DNA from 3 places in the Uliginosibacterium sp. TH139 genome. Region 3 is predicted to be linked to each of the others. Evidence: predicted binding sites of a transcription regulator. Region 3 holds the regulator's gene; each other region holds the start of a gene.
What was found. The regulator sigma-54, encoded in region 3, starts transcription at its own class of promoters, with help from an activator protein. The targets are predictions, from matches to a motif close to TGGCACGCTTNCTGCTNA.
Positions count from the first base shown of each region.

Region 1: fdnG (formate dehydrogenase-N subunit alpha) is a predicted target of sigma-54. The motif match lies at 1,869-1,886, and genes of this name have one in related genera.
Region 2: nifE (nitrogenase iron-molybdenum cofactor biosynthesis protein NifE) is a predicted target of sigma-54. The motif match lies at 1,784-1,801, and genes of this name have one in related genera.

Region 1 covers NZ_PKRR01000004.1:575,926-579,199, forward strand. The annotation lists gene C0V76_RS12485 (amino acid ABC transporter substrate-binding protein) at 15-1,052, opposite strand; gene C0V76_RS12490 (ProQ/FINO family protein) at 1,188-1,634, opposite strand; gene fdnG (formate dehydrogenase-N subunit alpha) at 2,067-3,274, shown strand, end outside.
Region 2 covers NZ_PKRR01000007.1:176,968-180,241, forward strand. The annotation lists gene C0V76_RS15810 (ATP-binding protein) at 1-556, opposite strand, end outside; gene C0V76_RS15815 (response regulator) at 565-990, opposite strand; gene C0V76_RS15820 (hypothetical protein) at 1,268-1,585, shown strand; gene nifE (nitrogenase iron-molybdenum cofactor biosynthesis protein NifE) at 1,839-3,239, shown strand.
Region 3 covers NZ_PKRR01000001.1:763,980-767,253, reverse strand. The annotation lists gene C0V76_RS03565 (PTS sugar transporter subunit IIA) at 1-11, opposite strand, end outside; gene hpf (ribosome hibernation-promoting factor, HPF/YfiA family) at 147-476, opposite strand; gene C0V76_RS03555 (RNA polymerase factor sigma-54) at 495-2,003, opposite strand; gene lptB (LPS export ABC transporter ATP-binding protein) at 2,038-2,760, opposite strand; gene recX (recombination regulator RecX) at 2,741-3,205, opposite strand; gene recA (recombinase RecA) at 3,211-3,274, opposite strand, start outside.

The sequences.
Region 1 (3,274 bases), on a different contig from region 3:
CAAATCCGGAAGACTCAGCGAACCGGCGGTGCGTAGAGGATACCGCCCTTGTTCCACAGATTGTTGAGGCCACGTGGCAGCTTCAGCACCGATTCGGGCCCCACGTTGCGGGCGAAGATCTCACCGTAATTGCCGACGGCCTTGATCGAGCGGTAAGCCCAGTCACGATCAAGTCCGAGGAGCTTGCCGGTGTCTTCCGTGGAGCCCAGCAGGCGGCCAATGGCCGGATCCTTGTTCTCGGCACGAATCCGGTCGACGTTGGCGCGGGTGATGCCGTATTCCTCGGCTTCGATCAGAGCGAAGGCCACCCAGCGCACGATGGAAAACCATTCGTCATCCCCGCGGCGCACCGCCGGACCGAGCGGCTCCTTGGAGATCACCTCAGGCAGGATCACATAGTCATCCGGATTCTTGGCTTCCTTGTTGCGCACGCCGGCCAGCCCTGAAATGTCGGTGGTGTAAGCCTGGCAGCGTCCCGAGAAGAAGGCTTTGAAGGATGCTTCGAAACCTTCGAAAACCACCGGCTTGATCTTGATGCCCTGGCTGCGGAAGTAGTCCGCCAGGTTCTTTTCGTTGGTGGTGCCGGACTGCACGCAGACCTCGGCATTCTTCAACTGTTTGGCACTCGTAACCTTCAGCTTCTTCGGCACCAGGAAGCCCTGGCCGTCGTAGTAGGTCACGCCAGTGAAGTTGAGCCCTAGCGAAGCATCACGATTGAGGGTCCAGGTCGTGTTGCGCGCCAGCACGTCTACCTCGCCGGACTGGATGGCGGAGAAGCGTTGCTGCGAGTTCAGCGGTACGAAGCTCACCTTGTTCGCGTCTCCCAGAACCGCCGCCGCGATGCCGCGGCACAGGTCCACATCGAAACCGCTCCAGTTGCCCTGGCTGTCCGGCAGTGAGAAACCGGCGACACCCGTGCTGACCCCGCACTGGATATTGCCGCGGGCTTTGATGGCGTCCAGCGTCTTGCCGGCGTGGGCGGGTGTCGCCAGCAGCGAAGCTATCAGCAGAGGAAGTGTGAGGCTCAGGCGACGCAGGGAGATGCCGTGCATGGTGGGCTCCTGGAAGGCAAAACAGGAGACTACCAACTGCAGGGGCAATCCAGAAGTGGAATTTTCTTCTATCAAAATTCCATCCGGGTGCTTCAGGCAAGCGCTTGCGCGAACCCTGTTTTGCCTGCTTCAGGCTTACTTGCGGCCGAACTTGCTGGCCAACAGAGCGAGTTTTTCCTGGCGCTCGGTTTCGGCGCGTGCTTCCTTTTCAGCCTTTTCCTTGGCGGCCTTTTCAGCCTTGTGTTCTTCGGCGCGCTTCTTGAAGCGCTCGATCAGTTCCTTGCTGGCCAGTCCGCGCTGTTCTTCGCTCACTTCGCCAGCCGGGCTGCCGTCCAGATTGAAGCGTTGGGTCGCACTCTGCAGATTCTTCAGGTAGCGCACCGAGCGGGTGTGCATGCCCAGTGCGCCGCGCAGCAGCTTGGCGGGGATGTCCGCCCGGGCAGCCAGCAATTGCTTGTCGATGCCGATCGCCATGGGCTGATGCTCTCCGATCAGCTTGTATTGCTGCTGCAGTTGCTTCAGCAAGGCCGAAGCAGATGCTGCGGGGGCTGCGGGAGTGCTGGGGGAAGAGGCGTCAGTCATTTCAGTCATCGTGTGAAAGTGTGCAGGTGCGCAGTTTAACCAGTCAGAAGCAGGCTTGCCTGCATGCTTTGCACGGTTCCGGCTGTTTGGCGTGCTGGATTACCGCATTTACTGGGGGCAGGAGGTGGCTTGAGGAGCCCGGCTTTTCTATCTCAGAGGGCTGATTGAAGGCCTGTGGCACATAGGTTTTTCCCTTATACCCCTGCTTTTCACAGGGGCAAGACGCTATTGACGTGACATACTAAATGCTCAAGTCAGGTGGGTTGCCCGGACAGAGAGAGGCTCCTGCATGGCAGCGGCCGCCGCACTGAATGCGGGTGAGCGACTGTTGCCGGAGGAGTGCGGCGCGCACTGCGCCCGGGGTACCGGGGAATCCAGGTGTGAATTTACCTGGAGGCTTTCATGGATCAAGACAATCGCCGCGCAGCAGGCATGCAGATGAACCGGCGCCAGTTTTTCAGGATTTCGGCGGCCGGGCTGAGCAGTTCCGGTCTGGTGTTGATGGGGGCTTATTCCGGCGAAGCACATGCCGAGGTGCGCCAATACAAGCTGGCCCGCACCCGTGAAACGCGCAACACCTGTACTTACTGCTCGGTGGGCTGCGGCCTGCTGATGTACAGCTTGGGCGATGGCGCCAAGAACGCCAAGGCCGAGATCATCCACATCGAGGGCGACCCGGATCATCCGGTCAGCCGTGGTGCGCTGTGCCCCAAGGGCGCCGGCCTGCTTGATTTCATCCATGCCCCGGGGCGCCTCAAATTCCCTGAAGTGCGCGAGGCGGGCAGCAAAGAATGGAAACGCATCTCCTGGCATGAGGCCATCGAACGTGTGGCCAAGCACATGAAGGCCGACCGCGATGCCAATCTGATCGAGAAAAACGCCGAGGGCGTGCCGGTCAATCGCTGGCTCTCCACCGCCATGCTGACGGCTTCGGCCTCATCGAACGAGACCGGCATCATCACGCAGAAATTCATGCGCTCGCTGGGCATCGTCGCCACCGATGCGCAGGCCCGCGTGTGTCATGGCCCGACCGTGTCGGCGCTGGCCTCGACCTTCGGCCGCGGCGCGATGACCAACAGCTGGGTCGATATCAAGAATGCCGACTTTGTGCTGGTGATGGGCGGCAACGCGGCCGAAGCGCATCCGGTGGGCTTCCGCTGGGCGATCGAGGCCAAGAAGCAGCGCGGCGCCAAGCTGATCGTGGTGGATCCGCGCTTCAACCGCACGGCTGCGGTGGCCGATCATTACGTGCCGATCCGCGCGGGTTCCGACATTGCCTTCCTCGGCGGCATCATCAACTGGCTGATCAAGCACGACAAGATCCAGTGGGACTACGTCAAGGCCTACACCAATGCCAGCGCCATCGTGCAGGAAGGCTATGCCTTCGATGAGGGCCTGTTCTCCGGCTACAACGAGGAGAAGGGCAGCTACGACAAGAAAACCTGGAACTACGAGCTGGACGACAAGGGCATCGCCAAGGTCGATCCCACGCTGCAGCATCCGCGCTGCGTGTGGAACCTGATGAAGCAGCACTACGAGCGCTACACGCCGGAAGTGGTGAACAATCTCACCGGCAGCCCGGTCGAGGGCTTCGAGCTGGTGTGCAAGCATCTGGGCGACACCTGCACGCCGGACAAGGT
Region 2 (3,274 bases), on a different contig from region 3:
TGGCGTAGAGACGGATGGTCTGAATGCTGACCGTGCCCTTGGCATTGGCCTTGATTTCGATCATCACCTTGGCGATGTCTTCATTGCTCTGCGGCGTGTAATCCAGGCGCGTGATCACATAGGGCAGGGCATGCCGGCTCAATGAAATGGCAAACAGCCAGCCACGAATTGCGTTCTTCGCGATGTAGCGAGCGATTGCCGGAACGGCCGATTCAAGGGCGCCATCCTCAAGGCGAGGGCCGTCGTCGGCCAGCGTATCGCGCAAGGTGGACAGGCGCAGGGCGTGTTCGCGCGTCGCAGCGCCGCCCTGGGCGTAGAGCTCAGCTAAACCATCCAGCGCCTCGCTGGAGAGCTGGCCCAGCCCGATCTCGACGCGCTCGGCCAGGCGCAGCTGGTCTTTCAGCGCGGCGAGCGGCGGGAAGCGAGCGATCAGGATCTCCGCGTACTTGCGCTCGATCGTGATCTTCACGGACGAAGCCTTGTCGACCGGCGGCAAGGGAGCCTTGCTGGTGCGCGGCAGGGGTGTTTCGAGCATGGCTGAACAGGAGGATGACATCGGGAACCTCAGCGCACGACAACCGGAATTTCGAGCGCCGTGCGCCGGCCAAGCTGGGCGTCCACCTTGCGGCGCACGTTCTCCAGCTTGAGCGGACGCAGCAGGGTGCTGGCGGCGCCAAGCGCCAGGGCTTCCTTCACCAGCGCATCTTCGGCATCGAAACACACCACCAGAATGCGCAATTGCGGCAGTGCTTCACGCAGCTTGCTGATCACGGCAGCGCCTTCCTGCTCAAGCAGCGCTGCGCCCACGATGGCCAGCTCCGGCGGCCAACTCCTGGCCTTGGCGAGCGCTTCTGCGCTGCTCGCGAAAACATGGGTTTCCATCTCGTCAGCCAGCATGAACTGCAGGCCGGCACTGACGACATCGTCACTATCGATGACGAACACACGCCGGTTTTCAACCGCACGCTGGGTATCTACGCCGATCTGCATGGGGAACCTCGCAAAGCCTGGTCGAAAGAAAGTCTTCAGGCCTGCTCAGCAAACTTCGTTCCTGCCCGCCAAACGCCGCCCAAGTGCGGCTCAGTGCGGGTTTGACTGTCCGCTTTGTCGCGCGTGCTGTCCGGAATGTCCGGGCGGCTGTCGATTTCGAAGCCCCGGCCGGGTGCCTCGCGCGCAGCGCGGGTTGCTGCAGCAAGCGGAACTGTGAAGCGGCACGCAAGCTGCTAAGTCAGCTCACCCAACCCCGTCTTATTGCCAGGAGAAGAACATGACCGGCACATTGATCCGCATCACCTCGGATGGCCGCCGCATCGAAGTCATCGACGGTGCCGTCTGCCTTGACGGCCGTGTGGAAGCACGCGAACTGGTGGCTCTGATTGAACACCCGAATCGCCAGGCCATCCTGCGCGTGCTGCCACGCGCCACGCACATGGCCGGGCGGCTCGCGCTGACCATGGAGGAGGCTAACCAGGTACAGGATCTGCTGGCTGAATCGCGGCGCGAGCTGGATCTCTCGCCCGCCGCGCTGCACCGGCGCATGCAGGACGTGATGATGCACCGGGCCAAGATGGAAGGCGTCGAATAGGGAAGGCCCGAAATGCCGCTTGCGGCGTAGCCGCGACATTTTCAGGTCCTACCGCTGTGCTTGCTTTTGCGTCTGATGAAGCAGTCTGCCAATCCGGACAAAACGGAACACGACAAAGCATTCAAAGCACGCAGCAACTGCTGGTCATGACAGCGGCCGAAATCCGGAAAAGTCCGCCCAGCGGGCCTTGCAAGCGAATGGCATCAATCCTGCTGAGAGTAGTTCAGCCAGCAGGCGCAAAGAGAGGTGCAGCATGGATGCGCGAGTGTCAGCCAAGATTCAGGACGTGTTCGAAGAACCGGCCTGCGAGCACAACCAGAACAAGTCCGCCAAGGAAAAGAAGAAGGGCTGCACCAAGCAGCTCTCGCCCGGCGCGGCCGCGGGGGGCTGTGCTTTTGACGGTGCCAAGATTGCCTTGCAGCCCATCGTAGATGTAGCGCACCTGGTGCACGGCCCGATCGCCTGCGAAGGTAATTCCTGGGATAACCGCACATCGTTCTCGAGCGGCTCGAAGCTCTATCGCACCGGTTTTACGACCGACATCAACGAGCTGGACGTGATCTACGGTGGCGAGAAGCGCCTGTTCAAATCGGTGAAGGAAATCATCGAGAAATACGATCCGCCGGCCGTGTTCGTGTATCAGACCTGTGTCACCGCCCTGATCGGGGATGACATCGAGGCGGTGTGCAAGAAGGCCAGCGAGAAGTTCGGCAAGCCGGTGATTCCGGTGAACGCGCCGGGCTTCGTCGGCCCCAAGAACCTTGGCAACAAGCTCGGCGCCGAAGCGCTGCTCGATTACGTGATCGGCACCGAAGAGCCGGACTACACCACGCCCTACGACATCAACATCATCGGCGAGTACAACCTCTCCGGCGAGCTGTGGCAGATCAAGCCGCTGCTCGATGCCTTGGGCGTGCGCATCCTTTCCTGCATTTCGGGTGACGGGCGCTACAAGGAGGTGGCCTATAGCCATCGAGCCCGCGCGGCGATGATGGTGTGCTCGAAGTCGATGATCAACATCGCACGCAAGATGGAAGAGCGCTACGAGATTCCCTTCTTCGAGGGCTCGTTCTACGGCATCGGCGACATGAGCGAGACCCTGCGCGAGATCGCCCGCCTGCTCGTCGAGCGCGGCGCACCGGAGGACTTGCGTGATCGCACTGAGGCGCTGATCGCCATCGAGGAGAAGCGTGCCTTCGAACGCATCGCCGCCTACCGGCCGCGCCTCGAAGGCAAGAAGGTGCTCTTGATCACAGGTGGCGTGAAGAGCTGGTCGGTGGTGGCCGCGCTGCAGGAGGCCGGGCTTGAAGTGGTGGGCACCAGCGTCAAGAAATCGACCAAGGAAGACAAGGAAAAGATCCTCGAGATCATGGGGCAGGACGCCCACATGATCGACGACATGACCCCGCGCGAGATGTACAAGATGCTCAAGGATGCGCAGGCGGACATCATGCTTTCAGGCGGGCGAAGCCAGTTCATCGCGCTGAAAGCCAAGATGCCCTGGCTGGACATCAATCAGGAGCGGCATCACGCCTATGCCGGGTATGAAGGCATGGTCGAACTGGTGCAGGAAATCGACAAGGCGCTCTACAACCCGATCTGGGAACAGGTGCGCAAACCGGCTCCGTGGGAACTTGCCACGGCCAGCATCTGAGAAGCCGGCCATGAATGAGCCTGTCTCCCTGCTCT
Region 3 (3,274 bases):
ATCAGGTTCATGAGTCTTTACAGCACAGCGGCGAGTCTCCGGACCGGAGCTCGCCGCTTTCTGGGTTTCAGAGCGGTTGAGGCAGAAGGCCTCAACCATCGCCGGCCGGACAATTCTGCCTGTCCAGACCGGCTGCGTCCAGCGCTTCAGCTGGCGCTCTCGGCGCCTTGCCGTTTCATCGATTCACGGTTGTGATCGCTGATCTTTTCCTTGTGCTTGAGAACCTGACGATCCAGCTTGTCTGCCAGCGCATCAATGGCGGCATACAGGTCGTCGTCTTCACTTTCCACGTGGATATCCTTGCCGCGCACGTGAACAGTCACCTCTGCTTTCTGCTTGAGTTTCTGTACCGAGAGGGTCACATGGGTCGCCGTAACATGATCGAAATGGCGAATCACCCGATCGAGCTTGGAAACCACATATTCGCGCAAAGCGGGAGTGACTTCCAGATGATGGCCGGTGATGTTGAGATTCATAAAACTACTCCTCTCCTGTTAGATCGACTTGCGCTGACTGACCGGCGGAATATTCAGCGACTCCCGGTATTTCGCAATCGTCCGGCGTGCCACCACGATACCCTGCTGGCCCAACAATTCGGCAATCCTGGCATCCGACAGGGGTTTTTTCCCGTCTTCGGCCGCGACCAGCTGGCGAATCAGCGCGCGTATCGCCGTTGCTGAACATGCACCACCGGTATCGGTGGAAACATGACTGCCAAAAAAGTATTTCAGTTCGAACACACCGCGGGGACTGGCCATGTACTTCTGGGTGGTCACCCGCGACACCGTTGACTCATGCAGCTCCAGCTCTTCGGCGATCTCCCTCAGGGTCAGCGGACGCATGGCCACTTCACCATGATCAAAGAACTGGCGCTGACGTTCGACGATGGCCTGCGAAACACGCAGGATGGTGTCGAATCGCTGCTGCACATTCTTGATCAGCCACTTGGCTTCCTGCAGCTGTCCCGACAAGGAACTACTTACGCCCCTGTTCTGTTGAAGTATATCGGCGTAGACCCGATGGATCCTGAGCCTCGGCATGGCCTCTGGATTGAGGCTTACCGTCCAGCCGCTACGTTGCTTGCGCACCACCACGTCCGGAATCACGTAGCGCGTTTCCATCGGTGCAAATTGAGCCCCCGGACGCGGATTCAAATGACAAATGAGTTCCTGAGCTGCGCGCAAGGCATCATCATTGCAGCCCAGGCGCCGCTTGAGGCGCGCGAAATCGCGCGCAGCCAGCAATTCCAGATTGCCGTCCGCGATCAGCATGGCGTGCTCGCGCGTGGCACTTTCCGGCAAAGCGCGAATCTGCAGGAGCAAACACTCCTGCAAGTTGCGAGCGCCGATGCCAGCGGGGTCAAGGTTCTGGACCTGATGCAAGGCAATGTTCAACTCATCGAGTTCTACTTCCCATTCGGCCGGAATCAGCGGCAGAAGTTCCTCGAGGTCCTGCAGCAACAAACCGTCGTCGTCCAGCGCTTCGATGATCAGCTGCACCAGCGCACGATCACGATCAACCAGCGGCATCAGGGCGACCTGCCCCAGCAGGTGATCCCGCAAGGAAGTAGCGGCGGCCTGGAATTCCTGAAAGTCGGAATCATCGTCGTCCCCACCGCCATTCCGCGAGGCGCCTTCCGTGCGCCATTCGGCAGCTTCGCCGATATCATCATCCGAAACGCTGTCGTAAGCCTCTCCGATGTTGTCCGGCATGTCCGTCACGCTCGGCGACTCGAAATCCTCATCGCCGGAGGATGAAGCAGAGGATTCGATGCGGTATTCCTCACCCGCCGTTGCCACACTGGCTTCGCCCGCCTCGACAGGGACGGGTCCATCACTTTCCTCGTCGCCGCCTTCACGCTCCAGCATCGGGTTTTCGAGCAGGATGCGTTCGATCTCCTGATTGAGTTCGAGCGTGGACAGCTGAAGCAGCTTGATGGATTGCTGCAACTGCGGGGTGAGTGCAAGTTGCTGGGAAAGGCGGAGCTGAAGCGAGGGTTTCATTCTTTACAGACGGGGAGGTGCGGAGCGGCCAAGCCTAGAGGCGGAAGTGTTCGCCAAGGTAAATCTGCCGTACCTGTTCATTCTGCACGATTTCTGCCGGTTTGCCGCCAGCCAGTACCTCACCCGCATTGATGATGTAGGCGTGATCGCAAATACCGAGGGTTTCGCGCACATTATGGTCGGTAATCAGCACGCCGATACCGCGCGCCTTGAGGTAACTGATGATTTTCTGGATATCAATCACTGCAATCGGATCAACGCCGGCAAAAGGCTCATCCAGCAGGATCAGACGCGGACGGGTGGCCAGCGCACGCGCGATTTCGACGCGGCGGCGCTCACCGCCGGACAAGGACATAGCGGTCGCTTCGCGCAAATGGCCGATGTTGAGTTCATCCAGCAGCTCATCCAGACGTTTTTCCATGTCTGCGCTGGAGAGCTTTTGCAACTCCAGCACCGCCATGATGTTCTCGGAGACCGTAAGTTTGCGGAACACCGAGTTTTCCTGCGGCAGATAGGAGAGCCCTTGGTGCGCCCGTTTGTGGATCGGCCAATGGGTGAGCTCGGTTCCATCGAGATGGATCTTGCCGCCATCGGCACGTACGAGGCCGACGATCATGTAGAAACAGGTGGTCTTGCCTGCGCCGTTCGGCCCCAGCAAGCCCACCACTTCGCCACTGCCAACCTCGAAGGACACGTCGTGCACTACGGTGCGTGCCTTGTAGCGTTTCTGCAGATTGCTAACCCTGAGCAGACTCATCCAGTGTTTCTTTCAAGAGTTTCCTGATGATGTCGACCGCAAACCCTCTGGTCTGCAGGAAGCGCGCCTGACGCGCCCACTCCCTGTGATCCTGCGGCAACACCCCGAATTTTTTCTGCCACACGCTGTGCGCGCGCATCAGTTCATCTTCCTGCAAAGCCTCGCCCATGGCGCCAGCTGCCGTCTCGCGATCCACACCCCGGTCATCCAGCTCACGACGGATGCGCGCGGCACCAAAGCGGCTGGCGCGCGATCTCACGAAACTCTCGGCAAAGCGCTCGTCAGACTGCAGACCTGTCTCTGCCATGCGATCCAGCACGGCTTCGACATCATCGTCGGCGCCGGCTCTTGCCGCCAGCTTGCGCCGCAGCTCCAGCCTCGAATGTTCGCGCGTGGCGAGCAGGCGCAAGGCTGTCGAGCTGAGCGAAGCGGCGGGCTTCTTCAAACAGCTTACTCCGCTTCAGCCACAGTAGGCATCACGGCAACCCCCACACTGGCACGCACCTTGTTTTCG